One region of the Nocardioides ochotonae genome, then DNA from elsewhere that is predicted to be linked to it. Evidence: predicted binding sites of a transcription regulator. Region 1 holds the regulator's gene; the other holds the start of a gene.
What was found. Region 1 encodes LexA, which represses DNA repair genes until DNA is damaged. Its sites were predicted from a motif close to TCGAACANNTGTTCGA; they were not measured.

Region 1 (5,837 bases):
GACGGGTGGCGCCACCGGACTTGATCGTGCCGGCGGAGGCGTCGGCACCGCGCATGAAGGAGACCGGACCGGAGGCGGTGCCACCGGAGGAGCGCAGCAGCTCCTTGGAGGAGCGGATGCGGGAGATGTTGAGGCCGGCGCCGGAGCCGCCCTTGAAGATGAACCCCTCCTCCTTGTACCAGTTCAGGATCGAGTCCATGGAGTCGTCGACCGAGAGGATGAAGCAGGCCGAGACCTGCTGGGGCGACTCGGTGCCGACGTTGAACCAGACGGGGCTGTTGAAGGAGAAGTACTGGTGCACGAGCAGCCAGGTGAGCTCGTGCTCGAAGACCTCGGCGTCCGCCGCGCTGGCGAAGTAGCCGTTCTCGAGGCCGGCCTTGGTGTAGGTGTGCACCACCCGGTCGATGAGCTGCTTGAGACCGTTCTCGCGGGACTCGGTGCCGACGGCACCACGGAAGTACTTGGTGGTCACGATGGTGGAGGCGTTGACCGACCAGAAGTCGGGGAACTCCACGTCGCGCTGCTCGAAGACGGTCTCACCGGTGCGCCAGTTCGTCTGGACGACGTCACGACGCTCCCAGTTGATCTCGTCGTAGGGGTGCACGCCTTCGGTGCTGAACACCCGCTCGACCTTCAGGCCCTTCTTCGCGGCCTTGCGCCCCCTGGTTGCGCTGGTGACCGTCTCCGTCATGCCCGTCTCCTCTGATGCGTCGTGGCTCGTGGTGCGTGGTGTGGTGCTCATGCTGGTGGTGGTGCTCCGGTCCGTGCTCTCACTGTCGATGGTCTCTCCGAGCACCGACAGTGGTGCGGGAAGTTCGTGGAAGGCCCGGCGCGCAGCTTCCCCACTACGCGCCGGGCTGCTCGTGGGTCAGCCCGGCGTGGGTGCGGGGTGACCGGGGCTCCGCTCGGCGCGGAGCGTGGCGATCTCGGCGGCGAAGTCGTCCGCCGACTCGAAGGCGCGGTAGACACTGGCGAAGCGCAGGTAGGCGACCTCGTCGAGCTCGCGCAGCGGGCCGAGGATCGCCAGGCCGACCTCGTGGGCCGGGATCTCCGCCTGCCCGGCGAGACGCAGTGCGTCCTCGACGGCTTGGCCGAGGCAGGCGAGCTGGTCCTCGCTCACCGGGCGGCCCTTGCAGGCCTTGCGGACGCCGGACACCGCCTTGTCCCGCGTGAACGGCTCGCTGGCACCGGAGCGCTTGAGCACCATCAGCTGCATGAGCTCGACGGTGGAGAAGCGCTTGGCGCAGGAGCCGCAGGTGCGGCGACGCCGGATGGAACCCCCGTCGTCGGCGACCCGGGAGTCGATCACCCGGGTGTCGGTGTTCCGGCAATAGGGACAGTGCATCCGGGGCTCCTCTCAGGCGCGCCACGACGGCCCGGGGCGAGGTGCCTCAGGGTGTGGATAACAGGGGTTCTTCTGTGTAGAACTCGCTCACATCTGTGAGTCTTCCACCGCTGGGCTGTGCACTAGATGTGGATAACTACAGCGCTGTAAGTACTAGATGTAGGGGTAACCGTACGCGTGCCACCGACCGTCTGCAAGCCCGCGACGCCCGTTTTCCCCTCCCGGTACGGACCGCTCCGTAACCGCAGGTCAGAGCCCTGTCGCACCGCACTCGGCACCGACGCCGCCGGGTCGGGGCTGGCAGGAAAGCCCCCGCGCGAACATGCGGGTCGCCGCGCGCCGAGGTCCGTCATCAGCGACAATGACGGCGTGGCAAGCAAGGGCAAGCGGGCAGGTTCGAGGCGGGGCACCAAGAAGGCGCCGACCTGGCGACCACGCCTGCTCGGCCTGGCCGGGTGCGTCACCCTGGCGGTGGTCGCCTGGGGCTATCTGGTCTACGCCGCGATCGACTTCGGCGCCAGCGCCCGCGGCGGCGACACCGAGGGCTGGTGGCTCCTGGCCCTCGCCTCGATGGGCGCCGTGGCGTGCCTGTTCGTCGCGCTCATGCTCATCGCCCGCCTACTGCGCGAGCTCGGCATCACCTCCGACCCGAACACGCCCGACTCCGCCCTCCCGGCGCCGCACCCCGCTCAACCGGAGCACACCGCCGCCCCACGGGCCACCGCCCCGGGCGGACGGCGCGCGGCGCGCTGAGCACCCAGCCCTGACCACCGGGCACCGGGGATCGGACGCCTCCGCACATGAAACAGGGGGCGGGACCTCATGGTCCCGCCCCCCGCTCTTCCCCTGCTCGCCGGTCGGGGTCGAGGCGACCGGCGATGTCTGGATGTGGCGTCAGCTGGTGGGCACCGCCAGGCGCTGACCGGCGATGAGCATCGGGGACTCGAGGGCGTTGAGCCGCTCGATGTGACGCATCGCCTCACGCACGTCGCCGTCGTCACTGATCTCCGAGGCGATCTCCCACAGGGTCTGGCCAGTGCCGACCGTGATGACCTCCGTGGGCTCCGCCTGACCCTTCTCCGCCGTGGCCATCGAGCCGCCGGCGAGGGCGAACCCCACGGCGAGCAGCACCGCGACGCAGAACCCGAAGATCACCGCGCGACCTCGGCGGGTGAGTCGCACCGACTGACCGCTCGTCGGGCGAGCGGGGGCGATCGCGATTGCGGGGTGCAGCGTGCTCATGATGGCTCCTGGGGAAGTGCCGGGAAGTGCAGGAAAGTGCGTCGGCCGCGGATCGCGGCGTCAGAGGATGTCTAACGCCCGCCACCGACAGTCCCGCCGGAACAGGACCAGATCAGCGGTTCGACCAGACGTTCGATCGAACATGTGTACGACGTTAGATCAGGTGTTCGAGGAACGCAAGCACCTGAGCGAACAAATGTTCGAGGCACCTCGAGGGTCGAGGTCCGCGACCGGCCCGCGACACGCCCTTCGAACAGATGTTTGAACTCTGGGGGTGGGAGTCGCTACGGTGGCCTCACGCCACCGACCCGGGGACGACTACCGGGCGAGCGGGCACCGACAACCCGGACCACGACCCGAGGGAAGGCACAGATGGCCAAGAAGAAGAGCGACGGGGTCGCTGAGCTCCCCGACGGTCCCGCCGACGCGACCGGGCTCACCCCGCGCCAGGTGCGGGTCCTGACCCACATCACCGACTGCATCGAGAAGCGCGGCTACCCGCCGAGCATGCGCGAGATCGGGCAGGCGGTCGGCCTGACCAGCTCCTCGAGCGTCGCGCACCAGCTGAAGGTCCTCGAGCAGAAGGGCTTCATCAAGCGCGACCCGCACCGCCCGCGCGCCCTCGAGGTGTTCCTGCCCGAGGTGATGGCCGCACGCAAGGCGATGTCCTCGGGCGAGGGATCCTCGATCGACGAGACCGGCATCGGCGACAGCGTGCCGGCCCCGTCGTACGTGCCCGTCGTGGGTCGGATCGCCGCGGGTGGGCCGATCCTGGCCGAGGAGCGGGTCGAGGACGTCTTCCCGCTGCCGCGCCAGCTGGTCGGCGACGGGCAGCTGTTCCTCCTCGAGGTCTCCGGCGACTCGATGATCGACGCCGCCGTCTGCAACGGCGACTACGTGGTGATCCGCCAGCAGCAGACCGCCAACAACGGCGACATGGTGGCCGCGCTCATCGACGGCGAGGCCACGGTGAAGACCTTCCAGCGCAAGGACGGCAAGGTCTGGCTGCTCCCCCACAACGACGCCTACGAGCCCATCGACGGCACCCACGCATCGATCCTGGGCAAGGTCACCGCGGTCCTGCGCCGGGTCTGATCCCGGCACGGATCGACGCAGCGCGGCTCTGACCGGGGCTGGCGCGGGGTGACACGCTCACCCCGCGCCAGCCCCGTCGCCGTTGCGAGGTCCTCGCTCGTCGCGCACGCGGCGCGATGCCGGCCGGCGGAGCGGCTCAGGCGGAGGGCTTGCCCGCGAGCCGGGCCAGCGCCTGGCGCACGATCCCCGGGTCGGTGGTCGTCCACATCGAGGGCAGGCTGGCCTTGAGGAAGCCGCCGTAGCGCGCGGTCGCCAGCCTCGGGTCGAGGACCGCGACCACGCCGCGGTCGGAGGTCGTGCGGATCAACCGACCGGCGCCCTGGGCCATCAGCAGCGCGGCATGGGTGGCGGCGACCTGCATGAACCCGTTGCCGCCGGCCTTGTCGGCCGCCTTCTGCCGCGCCGACATCAGCGGGTCGTCGGGGCGCGGGAACGGGATCCGGTCGATCAGCACCAGCTGGCAGGTCTCGCCGGGTACGTCGAGGCCCTGCCAGAGCGTCAGCGTGCCGAACAGGCAGGTGTGCGGGTCGGCGACGAACTGCTTGGCCAGCTCGGGCAGCTGGGCGTCGCCCTGCGCGAGCGTCGTCAGGTGCGGAAGCCGCTTGCGGACCTCCTCGGCCGCCGCCTCGGCCGCGCGGCGCGAGGAGAACAGGCCCAGCGCGCGCCCGTCGGCGGCGTCGATCAGCTCCACGATCTCGTCGAGCTGGGCCTTGACCAGCCCGTCGCGTCCCGGCGGCGGGAGGTGACGCGCGACGTAGAGGATGCCCTGCTGGCCGTAGTCGAACGGCGACCCGACGTCGAGGCCCCGCCAGGGCTGGCCCTCCCCCGGTGCGGCCGCGGTCGGCGAGCCGTCGATGATCCGCTCGGACGGCTTGAGCCCGACGCTGGTCGCGACCGAGCTGAAGTCGCCTCCGAGCATCAGGGTGGCCGAGGTGAACACGACGGTCTTCTCGTTGAGCAGCTTGTCGCGCATCTGGCCCCAGACCTGCAGCGGCGCCACACACAGCCGCGGGGGCATCCGCTCGGAGCCCTCGGTCATCCACAGGACGTCGGAGTCGAGCTCCGCGGCCATCCGCTCCGCGGTCGTGAAGACCTCCTGGAGCGTGCCGCGGGCCTGGGTGCGGCCGGCGTCGGCCTCCCCGTCGCGGTCCTTGTCCTTGGGGAACGCCGAGATCGCGGCGCGGGCGCTGTCACGGACCAGCACGAGCGCGTCCCCGAGGTCGACCGGGAGCTGCTCGAGGCGCCCCGGGCGGGCCTCGCCCATCGCGGCGCGCAGTGCGTCGGCGGCGTCGGAGAGGTCGTCGGCCTCGCTGCCGTCGACGTAGCGCTGGGCGCGCCGGGCGGCCCGCTCCACCTCGGCGGCCCACAGCTCGTCGGTGGCGGCCTGGGTGACCCGCTGGGTCAGCTCGTGGGCCTCGTCGATCACCACGACGTTGTAGTCGGGGATCATCGGGACGCCCTCGACCGCGTCGATCGCCAGCAGCGAGTGGTTGGTGATGATCAGGTGGGACTTCTGGGCCTTCTCCTTGGCCAGCTCGGCGAAGCACTCCTGACCGAAGGGGCACTTGGCGGCGCCGAGGCACTCGCGGTGGCTGACGCTGACCTGGCGCCACTCCTTGTCGGTGTGGCGCGGGGCGTTGTCGCGCTCGCCGCTGCCGCCGTCCTCGGCCTCCTTGTCGGCCCAGGCGCGCAGTTCGAGCACCTTGGCGCCCATGGAGCCCTCGGGCAGCTGCACCAGCGCACCCTGGTCGTCCGGCACGCCCTCACGGACCCGGTGGAGACAGGCGTAGTTGGAGCGGCCCTTCAGCACGGCGTACGACGTGTCGACGCCCGGCTGCCCCTTCAGCGCGGTGGTCAGGCGGGGGATGTCGCGCTCGACGAGCTGGTGCTGCAGCGCCAGCGTCGCGGTGGCGACGACGACCCGCTCGCGGTGCAGCAGGCTGGGCACGAGGTAGGCCAGCGACTTGCCGGTGCCGGTGCCGGCCTGGACGAGCAGGTGCTGCTCGTCCTCCATCGCCCGACCGACCGCCTCGGCCATCTGCACCTGTCCGGCGCGCTCGCTGCCGCCGAGCGCACGCACGGCCGTCGCGAGGACGTCGCGGACGGAGGTCTGCTCGACAGTGGAGGACACCGGAGAACCCTAACCGCGGCCACC
Region 2 (5,837 bases), 270 kb from region 1:
CGACCTCGCTCGCCCCGCGCCAGACCCGCCGGCTCCCCGGGTCGAGTCGAACGTCCTGGACCTCGTACACGCGCCCCACGGTAGGAGCATGTGAGAGTCCTCACGCAGCAATTGCGAGAAAGGGGGTCGGCCGCAACATGGTGCCCACGTGCGGACGATCAGCTGCGGCGTACGGACACCGGCTCCACGAGACCGAACCCGCGCACCGGACGCGCCGGGAGCCGACGGGTCTCGAACTGGTCGTCGGGCAGCAGCTCCGCAGTGCGCGCGTCGATGATGATGCGGTTGCGGCGCGCGACGGCGGTCAGCCGGGCGGCCATGTTGACCGGGGGGCCGAAGACGTCGCCGAGGCGCATGACGACCAGACCACTGGCCAGGCCCACGCGCACGTCGGGCATGCGCGGGTCGCGCCCGATGACGTTGATGATCCCGGCGGCAGTGTCGTAGGCGGCGATCGGGTCGTCGTTCACGAACAGCACCGAGTCGCCGATGCTCTTGATGACCCGCCCACGCTGGTTGGCGACGACGTCGGCGCAGCGCGACTCGAAGAGCTCCACGAGGTCGCCGATGCGGTCCTCGCTGAGCTGGTTGGACAGCGCCGTGAAGCTCACGATGTCGGCGAAACCGACCGTCAGCTGGGTGGTGTGCAGGTCCTCCTCGCGGGCGCTGAGCGCCTCGACGCGCGCGACCGACGCGGCCAGGTGACGGCGCCAGACATAGACCAGCAGCTCCTCGAAGGAGCCCGAGAACTCCTCGAAGATGCGCATCGCCGCCGCGAGCCGGCCCTGCGGGGTGTCGGCCTCACCCTGGGTCATCTCCTCGACGCGGTGCAGCAGCGCCGTGGTCTCCCAGTCGGCGAGGCGGGCCATGGTCTGGCCCACGGCCCGGGTGATCGTGACCGCGAGGTCGAAGTCGATCAGCCCGGACTCCACCATCGCGAAGATCCGCGAGACCGCCTCGGTGTCGGCGGAGGTGAAGGCGGTGTCCCCGCCGGTCTCAGGGAAGCCCAGCGCGCGCCACAGCCGGCGCGCCTCGTCGAGGGAGACGCCGCTCTGCGCCGCGACGTCGGCGGCGGTGTAGGTCGGGACCGCACCCAGGATCGCGCGCTCGAGGCCCGCCGTCCGGGTGAGGGACTCAGATTCCTTCATGTCGGGAGGAGGCCTCCGTGGCCTGGTCGTGGAGGAGCTGGTGGACGCGGCGCTTGGTCTCCTCGACGCGAGGGATGTCGGGCAGCACGACCCGGCCGTGGGTGCTGGCATCGCTGATCACCAGCGTGCCGCACCCGAGCAGCCGGTCGTTGAGGTGCAGCTCGATCTCGATGTCGCTGATCCGCGAGAGGGGGATGTCGTGGCCCCTCCGCACCAGCACGCCGGTGCGGGTGATCAGCCGGCGGTTGGTGAAGGCGTAGGCACCCATGAGCCACTCGAGGAACGGCCACAGGACCCAGCGCCCGGCCAGCACGACGACCGCAACCCAGCCGATCCGCGTGACCACCTCCTGGCCGACGAGCAGCTGGATCGCGAGCCCGGCTGCCAGCAGCAGGACCAGCGCCAGCAGCGGCACGAGCAGTGCCTTGGCGTGCGTGCGCGTCGACACGACGACGACCTCGCCGTCGTTGAGGAGCTTGGGATTCAGAGCCACGGCGAGATCATCCCATCCCCCGCCCCCGGCGTGTGATCCGAGACTCACGTGGCGAGAAGCGGGGCGTGGAGGGCTGAGCAGAGGACCGCCGCCGAGCCAGTGGCGGGAGGCACCCCGTCGGTCGAGCAGCACCCATTGGGCGAGCTCGTCGGGACGGGGCCGAGGGGTCTCGATGGTCGCTCGTTGGCGCTCGCTGCTCGACCGACAGTGGCGGCCCGGCCGGCGGTCGAGCCTGTCGAGATCCACGGTGGAAGGACTCTTGTTCTCGAACGTGCGTTCGAGTAGGATGAGGCATGGCCGACCCCGAGCTCCCCGACTGCGACACCCCAGCCGCCGTGCTGGCGTTCGCGCAGGAGCAGCGGGCCGCCGCCCACCGGGCGGAGTTCGGGGTCCTGGAGGCTGCTCTCGCGTGGGCAGCGATGCACCCGGCGGAGTCGATCTCGCCGCAGGCACCGGCCGCCGGGTGGATCTTCGCCGAGGTGGCCGTGCCGCTCGGTGGTGAGGGGACGCCGCTGGTGGCGGAGTTCGCGCCGATGGAGCTGGGTGCGGCGCTGGGGATCTCGACCGATTCCGCGCGTGCGTTGGTCGGTGCTGCGCTCGAGCTGGCGCACCGGTTGCCGCGGACCTGGGCCCAGATGCGTGCCGGGGTGGTTCCGGTCTGGAAGGGTCGCCGGCTCGCGCAGCTCACGCTGCGACTGCCACCGGAGGGTGCGGACTTCGTGGACCGCCAGCTCGCCGGGAGGGTCGGGAAGGTCGGCTGGGCCGGCATCGAGCGACTGGTGGATCACGCGCGTGCGGTCTTCGACCCCGAGGGCGCGGAGAAGCAGCGCCGCGAGGCCGCCGACGGACGCCGCTTCGACGTCCACACCGACCAGGCGACCCACGACGGCACCGTGCACGTGGAGGGTGAGCTCGACCTCGCCGACGCCCTCGACCTGGACACCGCGATCCGCCAGGGCGCCGAAGAGCTCGCGGCACTCGGGTCGACGGAGTCGTTGGACGTGCGTCGCTCGATGGCCGCCGGTGAGCTCGCCCGACGACAGCTCGCGTTCGACCTGCGCACCGAGGCCGGCATCGCCGGTGACGGCGCCGCCTCGGTGGTGAAGCCGCGCCAGGTCGTCATCCACGTGCATCTGTCCGATGCCGCGATCTCCCGTGATGTGGCCGGCATCGCCCGCATCGAGGAGACCCGGACGATCGTGTCGACCGAGCAGGTCCGCGCGTGGTGCACCAGCGACGCGCAGGTGGTGATCAAGCCGGTCATCGATCTCGGGGCCCACCACCACACCGACGCCTACGCGGTCCCCGACAGGCTCGCCGAGCAGACCCGTCTCACCCAGCCGGTGTGCGCGTTTCCGTGGTGCGAACGCCCGGCCCGGCGCTGCGACACCGACCACGTCATCGCCCACGGCGACGACGGTCCGACGTGCAGCTGCAACCTCGCCCCGCTCTGTCGCCGACATCACCGCGCCAAGACCCACACGGCGTGGACCTACGACAGGACCGACGCCGCGACCTACCTCTGGCGATCACCCCACGGGCTGCACCTGGTCAAGGACCACGGCGAGACCCGGCTCGTCACCGCACACCCGCCGGACCTGTAGATCGACCGCTCCGGACCCCGCCAGCAGCCAGCCATGCGGGGTCACACCCCTGCCCGGCCAGCGGCTCCGCGGACTTCGGTCTCGACAAACTCGACCGCCGGGGCTCAGGCGGGACGGACGTGCACGACGTCTCCGGCGCCGACCGCGACCTCACCGTCAGGGCCCTCGACGAGCAGCCGGCCGGTCTCGTCGACGTCGGTGGCCCGGCCGAGGAGGGCCTCGCCGGAGGGCAGCTCGACGCGGACGTCGCGGCCCAGGGTCACGCAGGCGTCGCGGTACGCCGCGCGCAGGCGCTGCGCTCCGTCGGCCCCGTCGGCGCTGTCACGCTGCCAGTCCCGGTAGGTGTCCAGCAGGGTGGCGAGCAGGTCGGCGAGCAGGTCGGCGCGGTCGGGCACACCGCGCTCGCCTGCCTCGAGGGCCAGCGACGTCGCGGTCGGGATCGGCAGCTCCTCGGGCGTCAGGTCGACGTTGAGGCCGATCCCCACGACCGCGGCCAGTCCGGTGGGGGTGTCGACGACCTCGACGAGGATGCCGGCGACCTTGCGGTCCCCGATCAGCGCGTCGTTGGGCCACTTCACCCCGGCGGCGGGGAACCCGGCCTCGCGCAGCGTGCGTCCCACGGCGTACCCGGTCAAGAGCGGCAGCCACGGCCACTCGCGCGTGGCGAGGACCGGGCGCAGCAGCACCGAGACGATCAGCCCGGAGCGCGCGGGCATCTCCCAGCTGCGGTCGAGACGGCCGCGCCCGGCGCTCTGGTGCTCCGCCACGACGACGAGACCCTCGGCGGCCCCGGCACGCGCGCGCTGGGCGGCGACGGCGTTGGTGGACGTGGTCTCCTCGAGCACCTCGAGGACCAGGTCGGGCCCGAGATCACGGCGTCGTGCGGTGACCCGTGTCCTGTCCAATGGTGGGCGCGCCGACTGCGAAGGAATCACGGGCACTACATTGGCCCACACCCTGCACGGACGCCAGCGAGGAGATCAGTACCAGTGAGCGCACTACCCGGCGAAGGCACCGAGGTCCCCACGGACATCGACATCCACACGACGGCCGGCAAGCTGGCGGACCTCGAGCGCCGCATCGACGAGGCGGTCCACGCCGGCTCGGCCAAGGCGGTCGAGAAGCAGCACGCCAAGGGACGCCTGACCGCACGCGAGCGCGTGGCCCTGCTCTTCGACGAGGGCTCCTTCGTCGAGATCGACGAGCTCGCCCGCCACCGCTCCACCGCCTTCGGCCTCGAGAAGACCCGCCCGTACGGCGACGGCGTCGTCACCGGCTACGGCACCGTCAACGGCCGCCAGGTCTGCGCGTTCTCCCAGGACTTCACCGTCTTCGGCGGCTCGCTGGGCGAGGTCTACGGCGAGAAGATCACCAAGATCATGGACATGGCGATGAAGACCGGCTCGCCGCTGGTCGGCATCAACGAGGGCGCCGGCGCCCGCATCCAGGAGGGCGTCGTCTCCCTGGGCCTGTACGGCGAGATCTTCAAGCGCAACGTGCACGCCTCGGGCGTCATCCCGCAGATCAGCCTGATCATGGGCAACTGCGCCGGCGGCCACGTCTACTCCCCCGCGGTCACCGACTTCACCGTCATGGTCGACCAGACCTCCGGCATGTTCATCACCGGTCCCGACGTCATCAAGACCGTCACCGGCGAGGACGTCACGATGGAGGACCTCGGCGGCGCCCGGACCCACAACACCAAGTCCGGCAACGCGCACTACATGGCCTCCGACGAGGAGGACGCCATCGAGTACGTCAAGGCGCTGCTGTCCTACCTGCCGCAGAACAACCTCGACGAGCTCCCGTCGTACGACGAGGTGTCCGACCTCGAGGTCAGCGACCTGGACCGCTCGCTCGACACGATCATCCCGGACTCCCCGAACCAGCCCTACGACATGCACGACGTCGTGCGGGCGATCGTCGACGACGAGGACTTCCTCGAGGTCCAGGAGCTCTTCGCGCCCAACATCATCGTCGGCTTCGGCCGCGTGGAGGGCCGTCCGGTCGGCGTCGTCGCCAACCAGCCGATGCAGTTCGCCGGCTGCCTCGACATCGACGCCTCCGAGAAGGCCGCCCGGTTCGTCCGCTTCTGCGACGCCTTCAACATCCCGGTGCTCACCTTCGTCGACGTCCCCGGCTTCCTGCCCGGCACCGACCAGGAGTGGAACGGCATCATCCGCCGCGGCGCCAAGCTGATCTACGCCTACGCCGAGGCCACCGTCCCGCTGGTCACGATCATCACCCGCAAGGCCTACGGCGGCGCGTACGACGTGATGGCGTCCAAGCACCTCGGCGCGGACATGAACATCGCCTGGCCCACCGCCCAGATCGCGGTCATGGGCGCGCAGGGCGCGGCCAACATCATCCACCGCAAGACCCTGGCCGCAGTCCAGGCCGAGGGTGGCGACGTCGAGGCGAAGCGCGCCGAGCTGATCGACGAGTACGAGACCACCCTGGCCAACCCCTACATCGCGGCCGAGCGTGGCTACGTCGACGCGGTCATCGCGCCGCACGAGACCCGCTCCGAGGTGGTCCGCTCGCTGCGCCTGCTGCGCTCCAAGCGCGAGACGCTGCCGGCCAAGAAGCACG

Region 2: a site for LexA is predicted at 1,907-1,922, ahead of HBO46_RS16350 (HNH endonuclease signature motif containing protein). Genes of this name have one in related genera too.

What each region holds. Positions count from the first base shown of each region.
Region 1 covers NZ_CP061769.1:3,635,184-3,641,020, forward strand. Annotated here, with positions in the region: gene HBO46_RS17455 (vitamin B12-dependent ribonucleotide reductase) at 1-691, opposite strand, end outside; gene nrdR (transcriptional regulator NrdR) at 869-1,345, opposite strand; gene HBO46_RS17465 (hypothetical protein) at 1,715-2,098, shown strand; gene HBO46_RS17470 (LysM peptidoglycan-binding domain-containing protein) at 2,240-2,587, opposite strand; gene lexA (transcriptional repressor LexA) at 2,960-3,682, shown strand; gene HBO46_RS17480 (ATP-dependent DNA helicase) at 3,819-5,813, opposite strand.
Region 2 covers NZ_CP061769.1:3,365,034-3,370,870, forward strand. Annotated here, with positions in the region: gene HBO46_RS16335 (winged helix-turn-helix domain-containing protein) at 1-70, opposite strand, end outside; gene HBO46_RS16340 (adenylate/guanylate cyclase domain-containing protein) at 159-1,148, opposite strand; gene HBO46_RS16345 (PH domain-containing protein) at 1,135-1,641, opposite strand; gene HBO46_RS16350 (HNH endonuclease signature motif containing protein) at 1,935-3,245, shown strand; gene HBO46_RS16355 (biotin--[acetyl-CoA-carboxylase] ligase) at 3,350-4,150, opposite strand; gene HBO46_RS16360 (acyl-CoA carboxylase subunit beta) at 4,235-5,837, shown strand, end outside.